2 regions of the Streptomyces sp. NPDC048496 genome follow, and region 2 is predicted to be linked to the other one. Evidence: predicted binding sites of a transcription regulator. Region 2 holds the regulator's gene; the other holds the start of a gene.
What was found. Region 2 encodes HspR, which represses chaperone genes until heat shock. Its sites were predicted from a motif close to TTGAGNNNNNNNNNCTCAA; they were not measured.

Region 1: the regulator HspR is predicted to act here: its motif matches at 3,027-3,045, upstream of lon (endopeptidase La).

Annotation. Positions count from the first base shown of each region.
Region 1 covers NZ_JBICXB010000006.1:224,033-229,966, forward strand. Annotated here, with positions in the region: gene ACGFSA_RS09645 (ATP-binding protein) at 1-721, opposite strand, end outside; gene ACGFSA_RS09650 (response regulator transcription factor) at 718-1,455, opposite strand; gene ACGFSA_RS09655 (spermidine synthase) at 1,692-2,384, opposite strand; partial or broken gene ACGFSA_RS09660 (nucleotidyltransferase) at 2,501-2,907, opposite strand; gene lon (endopeptidase La) at 3,068-5,488, shown strand; gene ACGFSA_RS09670 (lysozyme) at 5,767-5,934, opposite strand, start outside.
Region 2 covers NZ_JBICXB010000001.1:338,397-344,330, reverse strand. Annotated here, with positions in the region: gene ACGFSA_RS01610 (hypothetical protein) at 1-130, opposite strand, end outside; gene ACGFSA_RS01605 (helix-turn-helix transcriptional regulator) at 283-1,266, shown strand; partial or broken gene ACGFSA_RS01600 (helix-turn-helix transcriptional regulator) at 1,289-1,390, shown strand; gene ACGFSA_RS01595 (hypothetical protein) at 1,356-1,592, shown strand; gene ACGFSA_RS01590 (heat shock protein transcriptional repressor HspR) at 1,676-2,119, opposite strand; gene dnaJ (molecular chaperone DnaJ) at 2,121-3,308, opposite strand; gene grpE (nucleotide exchange factor GrpE) at 3,402-4,052, opposite strand; gene dnaK (molecular chaperone DnaK) at 4,049-5,902, opposite strand.

The DNA.
Region 1 (5,934 bases), on a different contig from region 2:
CCGCGTCCGCATGCGTGGTCAGCTCGGGCGGCGACACATCCAGATGCAGATGTACGTCCTTGCGGCTGTGGTTCCCGGAGCCGGAGGAGAGCCGGCGGTGCGAGGAGGCCAGGTTCGCTTCCTTCAGCACGCCCGAGAGATACGGCCACACCTCGAAGCGGCGGGCCTTCAGGGTGACCACCCCGTGGTCCAGCCGGGAGAGGTCCAGCAGCGTCTCCACCAGCCTGCCGAGTCGCTCCGTCTGTTTGAGCGCCGTGTGCATCGTCTCCGGATCGGCCGCGGAGACCCCGTCCACGACGTTCTCCAGCACCGCTCTCAGCGCCGCGATCGGCGTACGCAGCTCGTGCGAGACGTTGGCCACCAGCTCCTTGCGGTGCCGGTCCACAGCCTCCAGATCGTCCGCCATGAGGTTGATCGTCTGCGCCAGGTCGCCGAGCTCGTCACGCCGGTCGGCGCCCCTCACCCGTCTGGTGTAGTCGCCGTGCGAGATCGACCGGGCGACCTTCGTCATCTCGTCCAGCGGCGCCGTCAGACCGTGCGCCACGAACTGCGTGATCAGCAGCGTCGCGATCACCGAGAACACGGTGATGAACCGCAGCTCGGTCCTGGTGCGCACCGCCACCATCAGAAGCCCGGTCGTGATGAACACCGAGACCACGACGAGCGTGCCGAGCTTGGCCTTGACCGAGAAGGGACGCAGCCGGGAGCCGGGCCGGGTCATGGCGCCGGGGTCTCCAGGGCGTAACCGACACCGTGCACGGTGCGGATCCGCTCCGCACCGATCTTCCGGCGCAGCGCCTTGATGTGGCTGTCGACAGTACGGGTGCCGGAGGCGTCCGCCCAGTCCCAGACCTCCGCGAGCAACTGCTCCCGGGAGAGCACCGCGCGCGGTGTGCCGGCCAGGCAGACCAGCAGATCGAACTCGGTCGGTGTGAGGTGGACGTCCTCGGCACGCACCCGCACCCGGCGCTGCGCGTGGTCGATCTCCAGCTCGCCGAGGCGCAGGATGCCAGTGCGCGGTGTCACCGCGGCCAGTGCGGCACGCTCCACCCGGCGCAGCAGGACATGCACCCGGGCGGCCAGCTCACGCATCGAGAACGGCTTGGTCATGTAGTCGTCCGCGCCGACACCGAGGCCGACCAGCATGTCGGTCTCGTCGTCCCGGGCGGTCAGCATCAGCACGGGCACCGGCCGGGTGGCCTGCACCCGACGGCACACCTCCAGGCCGTCGAAGCCCGGCAGCATGATGTCGAGCACCATCAGGTCGGGCTGCCAGGACTCGGCCGCGTCGACGGCAGCGGGGCCGTCGAGCGCGGTCTGCACCAGGAAGCCCTCGGCCCGCAGGCGGGCGGAGATGGCATCGACGATCGTCGCGTCGTCCTCGACCACCAGCACCCGGCGCTGCGCGCCCGGGGTCGCCGCGACACCGTTGTGGGTGGTGTGTGTGTGTTCCATCGCCCCGCCCCTGCCCGTTCTCGCGGGGGCCATTCCCCCGGACGCACGGTCTTCGCTTGTGAATTTCGTGGGTGATCCCGTTTGCCGCTCAGCAGCGTAAAGCCACCGGACGGCCCCCGGCTACGCACGGTGCAACGGCACGGGAACGGGTTGGACGCGACGAGAAGGCGGAGTGTCTGCCTTGTGGCGCGTGGCCCCCGGGCGTCCGGGGGCCACGCATACCCGGTGGGGGGACTTCAGGCGGTCCGAAGTGCGAGATGAACCACGTCGGGCACACCTCGGGCAACATGCACCTCTTCCGTCCTAACGCCGCTGAATCCGGCATTCCGCAAGGCCTGTTCGAAGTGGGTGGATGGTTGCGCGGACCAGACCGCGAGTACTCCGCCCGGATTCAGCCGCTCCCGGCAGTCGGCGAGACCGGCGGGCGAGTACAGGCTGCCGTTGTCGTCGGTGACGGTCCAGTCCGGTCCGTTGTCGATGTCCAGGCACAGCGCGTCGTAACGGTCCGTAGTCGTGTGGAGGTACGCAATCAGATCCTTCGCCAGGATCTCGGCCCGCGGATCGGCGAGCGCGGCACCGGTGATCCGGGCCAGCGGGCCACCCCGGTGCCAGTCGATGATCGCCTGCTCCCGCTCGACGACCGCGATCCGCCCCCAGCGCGGCTCGGCCGCCGCGTGGGAGAGGGAGAAGCCGACCCCGAGACCGCCGATCAGCACCGCCGGGTCCGGCCGCCCGGCGGGCAGCGCGGCAAGCGCCGCGTCGATCAGCAGCCGCTCGGAGCGACCGTCCGCGGTGTCCATCAGGAAGCAGCCGTTGGCGATGATCTCGAAGTCGTCACCCCGCTCCCGCAGGACGACCTCCCCGTACGGCCCTTCGCGGCGGTCGAGCGTGACGGGGCTGTGGGCGGTGCGGCGGTCGGCGGTGGGCATGTCCTCGGTCTCCGGTAGAGGGTGGGTGAGTCCCTGCCATCCTCGCCCGGCCGCGCGGCCGGGACCAGCGAATTGCCGGATCCGTACGGGGCGCGGGGAGGCGAAAGGCGTGGTCACAGGAGAGGGGTGCAGAGGCAGGCGACGAAGAAGCCCATGTCGTTGCGTTCGAGTTCGCTGACAGGGTGCCGGTGCCGAAGAGGAGGATGCCGACCCCGTCGATCAGGTCGGACGAGGCGTCGAGTGCGGCCTCGACGGAGCGGGCGGCGGCCCGGTCGGCCTCGGTCGGTTCGGCGCGCAGGGCCGGCAGCAGATCCAGGTCCGAGACGCCGGGAATGGCCGTGCCCCGAGGAATGCTGCCGTAGAGGTAGGCGCTGTGCAGCCGCGTGGCGTCGAACGCATCGGTGATCCGGGAGCGGGCCGCCTCGACCGCGGGGGCCAACGCTGCCGGTACGCGGCTCAGTGAGCCCTCGCGTCTGATCGTCTCGTCCTCGGCGAGGCCTCTGTCGAGCTCTGTGTCACCCATACGGGCACTCTTCCCCGGAGTGCGGCGCGGCCGCGAGCGGTTTTCGCAGGTGACGGACGGGTGGAAGAAGATCGCTGAGAGCGAACACAGCCCCGGGAACATGCAGTCGCTCAGGAGCATTGAGTCTGCATAGCTCAACTTGAGTGCCGAAGGGGAGATCATGGCTACTGAGTCCAACGCGGTCACGCCGCTCACCTTGCCTGTGCTGCCACTCGACGACGAGGTGGTGCTGCCCGGAATGGTGGTTCCTCTGGACCTGTCCGACACCGATGTCCGGGCCGCCGTCGAGGCCGCTCAGGCCGCCGCCCGTCCGGGTGGCGGCAAGCCCGAGGTGCTGCTGGTGCCGCGGATCGACGGGACCTACACCGGGACCGGTGTACTCGGCACCGTCGAGCAGGTCGGCCGGCTCTCCGACGGAGACCCGGGCGCCCTCATCCGCGGCCGTGACCGCGTGAGGATCGGTGCCGGAACCACCGGACCCGGGGCCGCGCTCTGGGTCGAGGGGACCCGCGTGGACGTCTCGGCTCCCGAGCTGCTCCCCGGCGCCGCCGCCGAGCTGGTCAAGGAGTACAAGGCCCTCGCCACCAGCTGGCTGAAGAAGCGCGGCGCCTGGCAGGTCGTGGACCGGGTCCAGCAGATCGACGACATCTCCGCACTCGCCGACAACTCGGGATACTCACCGTTCCTCACCACCACCCAGAAGGTGCAGCTCCTGGAGACCGCCGACGCGGTCGCCCGGCTGAAACTCGCCATCCAGTGGCTCGGCGAACACCTCGCCGAACAGGACGTCGCCGAGTCCATCGCCAAGGACGTCCAGGAGGGCGTCGACAAGCAGCAGCGCGAGTTCCTGCTGCGGCGCCAGCTGGAAGCCGTACGCAAGGAGCTGTCCGAGCTCAACGGCGACGCGGAGGACGAGTCCGACGACTACCGGGCGCGCGTCGAGTCCGCCGATCTTCCCGAGCGCGTCCGTGAGGCCGCGCTCAAGGAGGTCGGCAAGCTGGAGCGCTCGTCCGACCAGAGCCCCGAGGGCTCCTGGATCCGAACCTGGCTGGACACCGTCCTCGAACTGCCGTGGACCGAAAGGACCGAGGACGCGTACGACATCCGAGCGGCCAAGGAGATCCTCGACGCCGAGCACGCGGGCCTGGAGGACGTGAAGGAACGGATCACCGAGTACCTCGCGGTGCGCAAGCGCCGTGCCGAACGCGGCCTCGGGGTCGTGGGCGGGCGTCGGGGCGGTGCGGTGCTGGCCCTCGTCGGACCGCCCGGCGTCGGCAAGACGTCCCTCGGTGAGAGCGTCGCGCACGCCATGGGCCGCACGTTCGTCCGTGTCGCGCTCGGCGGTGTGCGGGACGAGGCGGAGATCCGAGGCCACCGGCGTACGTACGTCGGTGCGCTCCCCGGACGCATCGTCCGCGCCATCAAGGAGGCCGGTTCCATGAACCCGGTCGTCCTGCTCGACGAGATCGACAAGGTCGGCTCCGACTTCCGCGGCGACCCGGCCGCGGCGCTCCTCGAAGTCCTCGACCCGGCGCAGAACCACACCTTCCGTGACCACTACCTGGAGGTCGAACTCGACCTCAGCGACGTCGTCTTCCTGGCCACCGCCAATGTCCTGGAAGCCATCCCGGAGGCGCTGCTCGACCGTATGGAGCTGGTGAGGCTCGACGGCTACACCGAGGACGAGAAGGTCGTCATCGCCCGTGACCACCTGCTCCCGCGCCAGCTGGGGCGGGCCGGTCTGGAGAAGGGCGAGGTGACGCTCGACGAGTCAGCCCTGCGCAAGCTGGCCGGCGAGTACACCCGTGAGGCGGGCGTACGCAACCTGGAGCGGGCCGTCGCCCGGCTGCTCCGCAAGGTCGCGGCCCAGCACGAACTGGGCGACCGGGATCTCCCGTTCACCGTCACCGACGAGGACCTGCGGGGTCTCGTCGGACGGCCGCACCACGTCCCCGAGTCCGCCCAGGACCCGGCCGAGCGCCGCACCGCGGTGCCGGGCGTGGCGACCGGACTCGCGGTGACCGGGGCCGGTGGTGACGTGCTGTTCGTCGAGGCGTCGCTGGCCGACCCGGAGACCGGCGCGGCCGGACTGACCCTCACCGGTCAGCTCGGCGACGTCATGAAGGAGTCCGCGCAGATCGCGCTGAGCTTCCTGCGCTCGCACGGCGCCGAGCTGGAACTGCCCGTCGCCGACCTCAAGGACCGGGGAGCGCATATCCACTTCCCGGCGGGCGCGGTGCCCAAGGACGGTCCGAGTGCCGGTATCACGATGACGACGGCGCTGGCCTCGCTGCTCTCCGGACGGCTGGTCCGTACGGATGTGGCGATGACGGGTGAGGTGTCGCTGACGGGACGGGTGCTGCCGATCGGCGGGCTGAAGCAGAAGTTGCTGGCCGCCCACCGGGCCGGTATCACCACCGTGGTGATCCCCAAGCGGAACGAGGCCGATCTGGACGACGTCCCGGCCGAGGTCCTGGAGAAGCTGCAGGTCCACCCGGTGACGGATGTCCGCCAGGTGCTGGAGATCGCCCTCGCCCCGGCCACGGCCAGGGCGGAGGAGAGGATCCCGGCCGCGGCGTGAGCGCCATGGCGTGACGGGCGTGGCATGACGTGCGCGGCCGGTCGGACGGCCCGCGCCACCCGAAAGGGCGGTGCGGGCCGTTCCGCTTGTCCGGATACGGGAACGTGCTGTTCCGCGTCCGGGCGGGGCGCGGAAAAGCCACGCTGCTGCCGCGGTTCGTAGGCCGGACCGCCGTTCCCGTGGACGCCGTGGTGCGGCCGGTCGGCGAGGGGCGGTTCGCGAGGCGTGCGGGAGCCCCGGTGACGGGGTGCGTCACCGGGGCTCCGGGGAGCGGAGGCTCAGCCGTTGGCGAGTGCCTGTACGCGGTCGAGAGCGCCGTTGAAGTGGTTGTGGTCGCCGACGTAGGGGCCGGACGACGTGTACTGCCAGATCGTGTAGTAGCCCCAGCCGGCCGGGAGCGTGCCGGCCGTGGTGTCGTAACGGGCCACCCACAGCGGGTTGGTGGT
Region 2 (5,934 bases):
CCGGCGCGGGCGCCGCCTCAACGCTCCACGCAATGTCGCCCGGCGCGGATGCCGCCTCGGCGTTCCAGGCAATGTCGCCGGCGCCCACCACTCCAAGGCCCAAAGCCGCGACGAAAGAGGCGGCAAGCACCGAGTGAAGCGTTCGCTTATACATAGTCAGCTTCGTCCTCACTTGTGGATTCTTCTCCCCCGCACCTAAGACGATGTCTTACCTGGGCACGCGAACACCACTGAGTCGATGCATCATGTTCCTGCATGTTCAGGAACCTGGGGGGTGGAGATATGGCCACAAGAGATATAAAACAGGCGCATCCTCACGGGATCACCGAACTGTGCGACGCCGGGAGACGCCTCTACGCCAGCGCACTGCGCTCCGGGCGCATCGCCCGCGCCGAAGTGGACCCCGCACCTTGCCTGATGGACTTCGCTCTCCTGCACCCGGACCCCGACGACTCCGACTGGCTCCGTCCGGTTCCGCCGTCCGCCGCTCTGGCGCAGCGTCTGCACCCCATAGAACGCGAGATCCAGGACCGTCGACGGCGCTCCGTCCAACTGACCGAATCCTTCGAACCCTTCATGGACATCAGCGCCCAGGACCCGCCGACCACCCACGCCATCACCGTGCTGGAGGGGGTCAACCGGATCAATGCGGCGCTCGATCTTGCCACTGCGGAGTGCCGCAGCGAAGTCCTCACCGTCCAGCCCGGTGGCGGGCGGAGCGAGGACCGCCTCAGCGAGGCCCTGGAACGAGGCCTTTCGGTGGTGGACCGCGGTGTCAGTATCCGTACCCTCTACCAGCACACCGCCCGGCACAGCCCTGGAACTCTTGCCTACGCGGAGCGTCTGGCCGAGGGCAAGGTCGAGATCCGTACCCTGGAAGAACTCATAGAGCGCCTGATCGTCTTCGACCGGACGGTCGCCTTCATACCGGCTCAGGACGACCGCCAAGTCGCCCTGGAACTGCGCCACCCCGGGCTGGTCGAGTATCTGGTGAAGGTCTTCGAGCAGCTGTGGAGCCGCGCGGAACCGCTCCTCGAAGAGATCAGGTACGAACCGACCCCCAAGGGCATCAGCGGCGTACAGCGCTCCATCGCCCAACTCCTCGTCGAAGGAAACGTCGACGACTCCATCGCCCGCCGACTCGGCATGAACGTACGCACCTGCCGTGCGCACATCGCCAAACTGAACACCGCACTCGGCAGCGGCAGTCGAGCCCAACTCGGATATCTCATAGCGCAGTCAGGAATTCTGGACCAGGACCAGTGACCACGGCGCGTTCCATCCCTACGACGTGGTGGCCCGGAAGCTGGGCATCAGCGTCCGGACCTGCCGGGCCCACATTTCCAAGCTGATGCATGCCCTCGGCGCCTCCAGCGGTAGACGTCGAGGCCGTCGGCCACCACGTCTACCGCTGGAACCCCGGCACCCAGCAGTACGAGAAGCTCACGACGGACCCCGTCACGACGACCTCGTACGAGGACACCACAGCCGCCACCGGCACCACCCACTACTACTGGGTGACCTCGGTTCACACGGACGGCAGCGAGTCCGCTCCGGGAGCCGCCTGGGCGATCCTGCCGCCCGTCAGCTGACCTCGGCGCACGTACATGCGTGAAGGGGCCGGGAGGTTCACACCTCCCGGCCCCTTCGTACGCGCTTCGTACGTGCTACGGCGTCAGCCGTCGCGCTTCGGCCGCCACACCACCAGCGCGCTCGCCTGCTGCACATCCGTGTACGGCACCAGATCACGCCGGTACGACGCGCGCACCTGCGCCTCGCGCTGCTGCATCGCCGCCGCAGCGCCGTCCACCGCCGCGGAGAGTTCGGCGACGCGCTGCTGGAGCGCGGCCACCTGGTTCTCCAGTTCGATGATGCGCTTGATGCCCGCCAGGTTGATGCCCTCGTCCTGCGACAGTTGCTGCACCGTGCGCAGCAACTCGATGTCGCGGGCCGAGTAGCGTCGGCCGCGGCCGGCCGTGCGGTCGGGGGAGACCAGGCCGAGGCGGTCGTACTGGCGCAGTGTCTGCGGATGCAGGCCCGAGAGCTGGGCCGCGATCGAGATCACGTACACCGGTGAGTCATCGGTCAGTTCGTACGGATTACGTCGTCGGCCGTCCACCTCAAGCTCCCTTCGCCGCCTGGAACAGCTCCGCCCGCGGGTCCTCCCCCGCGGTCGCCTTCCGGTAGGCCTCCAGCGCGTCCTGGGCGTCGGAGGTGAGGCCCGTGGGGACCGCAACCTCGACGGTGACCAGGAGGTCGCCCCGGGTGCCGTCCTTGCGTACGGCGCCCTTGCCGCGGGCGCGCATCGTACGCCCGTTGGGGGTGCCGGCCGGAAGTTTCAGGGTGACGGGTGGTCCGCCGAGCGTCGGGACCTTCACCTCGCCGCCGAGCGCCGCCTCGGCGAAGGTGACGGGCACGGTGACCGTGAGGTTGTCGCCCTTGCGGCCGAAGACCGGGTGGGCGTCGACATGGACGACGACGTACAGGTCGCCGGCCGGTCCGCCGCGCTCGCCCGGTGCCCCCTTGCCGCGCAGCCGGATCCGCTGGCTGTCGGAGACGCCCGCCGGGATCCTGACCTGCATGGTGCGCGACGAACGCGCCCGCCCGCTGCCCTTGCAGACATCGCACGGGTCCTGGGCGATGAGGCCCCGGCCCTTGCAGTCCACACAGGGATCGGTGAGCGAGAATCCGCCGCCGCTGCCGCGCGACACCTGTCCGGTGCCGACACAGGTCGGGCAGACCCTCGGGGTGCCGTTCTTGTCGCCGGTGCCCGAACACGCCTTGCAGGGCGCCTGGCTGGACATCCGCAGCGGGACCGTGGCCCCGTCGACCGCCTCGGTGAAGCTGAGCGTCACCTCGGACTCGATGTCCTGCCCGCGGCGCGGCTGCACGCGTGTCCCCGTACCGCCGCCCCGGTTGAACAGCCCGCCGAAGACATCGCCCAGACCGCCGCCGCCGCCGAATCCGCCGGGGCCGCCGGGACCTCCGCCCTGCGTGCCTCCGAAGAGGTCGCCCAGGTCGAAGTTGAAGTTGCCTCCCGCACCGCCGGGACCGGCCCGGAAGCCGCCGTTGCCGAAGAGGGCGCGTGCCTCGTCGTACTCCTTGCGCTTCTTGGCGTCGCCGAGGATGTCATTGGCCTCGGAGATCTCCTTGAAGCGCTCCTCCGCCTTGTTGTCGCCCTTGTTCGCGTCCGGGTGGAACTCGCGGGCGAGCTTCCGGTACGACTTCTTGATCTCGGCTTCGGTGGCGTCCTTGGGGACGCCGAGGACCTTGTAGTAGTCCTTCTCGACGAAGTCCTTCGTGCTCATCGACGTCCCTCCTTCCGGACGATCGGCCGGGCGACCGGCCCGTGGGCCGGTCGCCGTGCCGGGCGGTGAGCCCCGCGGTGGTCGGACGAAATGTCAGACCTCCTCGGTGCCACCGCTCTCCTCGTCGTCTGTCTTCTCTTCCTTTGCCGCCGCGGGGCTCGCGCCCGGCTGCGGCTCGGCCACCGCCACCCGCGCGGGGCGGATGGTGCGCTCGCCGATGCGATACCCCGGCTGCAGGATCGCCACGCAGGTCGTCTCGGTGACGTCCGGCGCGTACGAGTGCATCAGGGCTTCGTGGATCGTCGGGTCGAAGGGCTCGCCCTCCTTGCCGAACTGCTGCAGGCCCAGCTTGGCGACGACCGTCTCCAGCGATTCGGCCACCGACTTGAACCCGCCCACGAGCTCGCCGTGTTCCCTGGCGCGGCCGACGTCGTCGAGCACGGGCAGGAGCTCGCTCAGGAGACCCGCAACAGCGATCTCCTTGACCGTGACCCGGTCCCGCTCCACGCGGCGGCGGTAGTTCTGGTACTCGGCCTGGAGCCGCTGGAGGTCGCCGGTGCGCTCGGTGAGCGCACTGCGTGCCTGGTCCAGCTGTGCCGTCAGACCGGCGGTCTGGTTCACGTCCCCGGCCGGGGCCGCCCCCTCCTCCGCGGAAGGGGAGGCAGTCTTCGGGTCGGCGTCGTCAGAGGTGGCGCCGGAGGGAACGTCGGGCTTCTCCTCGAAGCCCGGAGTCTCCTCGGTCACGCCGCACCGCCCTTGGCGTCCTTCTCGTCGTCCACGATCTCGGCGTCGACGACGTCGTCATCGGCCCTGGCCTGCTCGGCGCCCGGCTGGCCGTCGGCCTGCGGGCCGCCCTCGGCCTGCGCGTTGGCGTACATCGCCTGGCCCAGCTTCTGGGAGACGGCCGCGACCTTCTCGGTGGCGGTACGGATCTCGGCGGTGTCCTCGCCCTTGAGCTTCTCCTTCAGCTCGGTGAGCGCGGTCTCCACCTCCGTCTTCACGTCGCCGGGAACCTTGTCCTCGTTGTCCTTGAGGAACTTCTCCGTCTGGTAGACGAGCTGCTCGCCCTGGTTGCGGGACTCGGCGGCCTCGCGGCGGCGGTGGTCCTCCTCCGCGTACTGCTCGGCCTCCTCACGCATCCGGTTGACCTCGTCCTTCGGCAGCGAGGAGCCGCCGGTGACGGTCATCTTCTGCTCCTTGCCGGTGCCGAGGTCCTTGGCCGCGACGTGCATGATGCCGTTGGCGTCGATGTCGAACGCGACCTCGATCTGCGGGACACCACGCGGGGCCGGCGGCAGACCGGTCAGCTCGAACATGCCGAGCTTCTTGTTGTACGCCGCGATCTCGCGCTCGCCCTGGTAGACCTGGATCTGGACGGACGGCTGGTTGTCCTCGGCCGTCGTGAAGATCTCGGACCGCTTGGTCGGGATCGTCGTGTTGCGCTCGATGAGCTTCGTCATGATGCCGCCCTTGGTCTCGATACCGAGAGACAGCGGGGTGACATCGAGCAGCAGGACGTCCTTGACCTCGCCCTTGAGGACACCGGCCTGGAGCGAGGCGCCGATGGCGACGACCTCGTCCGGGTTCACGCCCTTGTTGGCCTCCTGGCCACCGGTGAGCTCCTTGACGAGCTCGGCGACGGCCGGCATACGGGTCGAGCCACCGACGAGAACGACGTGGTCGATCTCGGAGAGCTGGATGCCCGCGTCCTTGATGACGTTGTGGAACGGGGTCTTGCAGCGCTCCAGGAGGTCCGCGGTGAGCTGCTGGAACTGGGCGCGCGTGAGCTTCTCGTCCAGGTGCAGCGGGCCCTCGGCGGACGCCGTGATGTACGGCAGGTTGATCGTGGTCTCCGTCGAGGAGGACAGCTCGATCTTCGCCTTCTCCGCGGCTTCGCGGAGACGCTGGAGAGCCATCTTGTCCTTGGACAGGTCCACACCGTGACCGTTGGCGAACTGCTTCACCAGGTAGTCGACGACGCGCTGGTCCCAGTCGTCACCACCGAGGTGGTTGTCACCGTTGGTGGCCTTCACCTCGACGACGCCGTCACCGATCTCCAGGAGGGACACGTCGAAGGTGCCGCCACCGAGGTCGAAGACGAGGATCGTCTGGTCGTCCTTGTCGAGCCCGTACGCCAGCGCGGCGGCGGTCGGCTCGTTGACGATACGCAGGACGTTCAGGCCCGCGATCTCGCCGGCCTCCTTCGTCGCCTGACGCTCGGAGTCGTTGAAGTACGCCGGAACGGTGATCACCGCGTCGGTGACCTTCTCGCCCAGGTACGCCTCGGCGTCGCGCTTCAGCTTCTGCAGGATGAAGGCGCTCATCTGCTGCGGGTTGAAGCTCTTGCCGTCGAGGTCGATCTTCCAGTCGGTGCCCATGTGGCGCTTGACCGACCGGATGGTCCTGTCGACGTTGGTCACCGCCTGGCGCTTGGCGACCTCGCCCACCAGGACCTCGCCGTTCTTCGCGAAGGCGACGACGGACGGCGTGGTCCTGGCGCCTTCGGCGTTGGTGATGACGGTGGGCTCGCCGCCTTCGAGAACGCTGACGACGGAGTTAGTCGTGCCCAGGTCGATGCCGACCGCACGTGCCATTTCAATTCCTCCAACTGACTACTTGAGTGGAT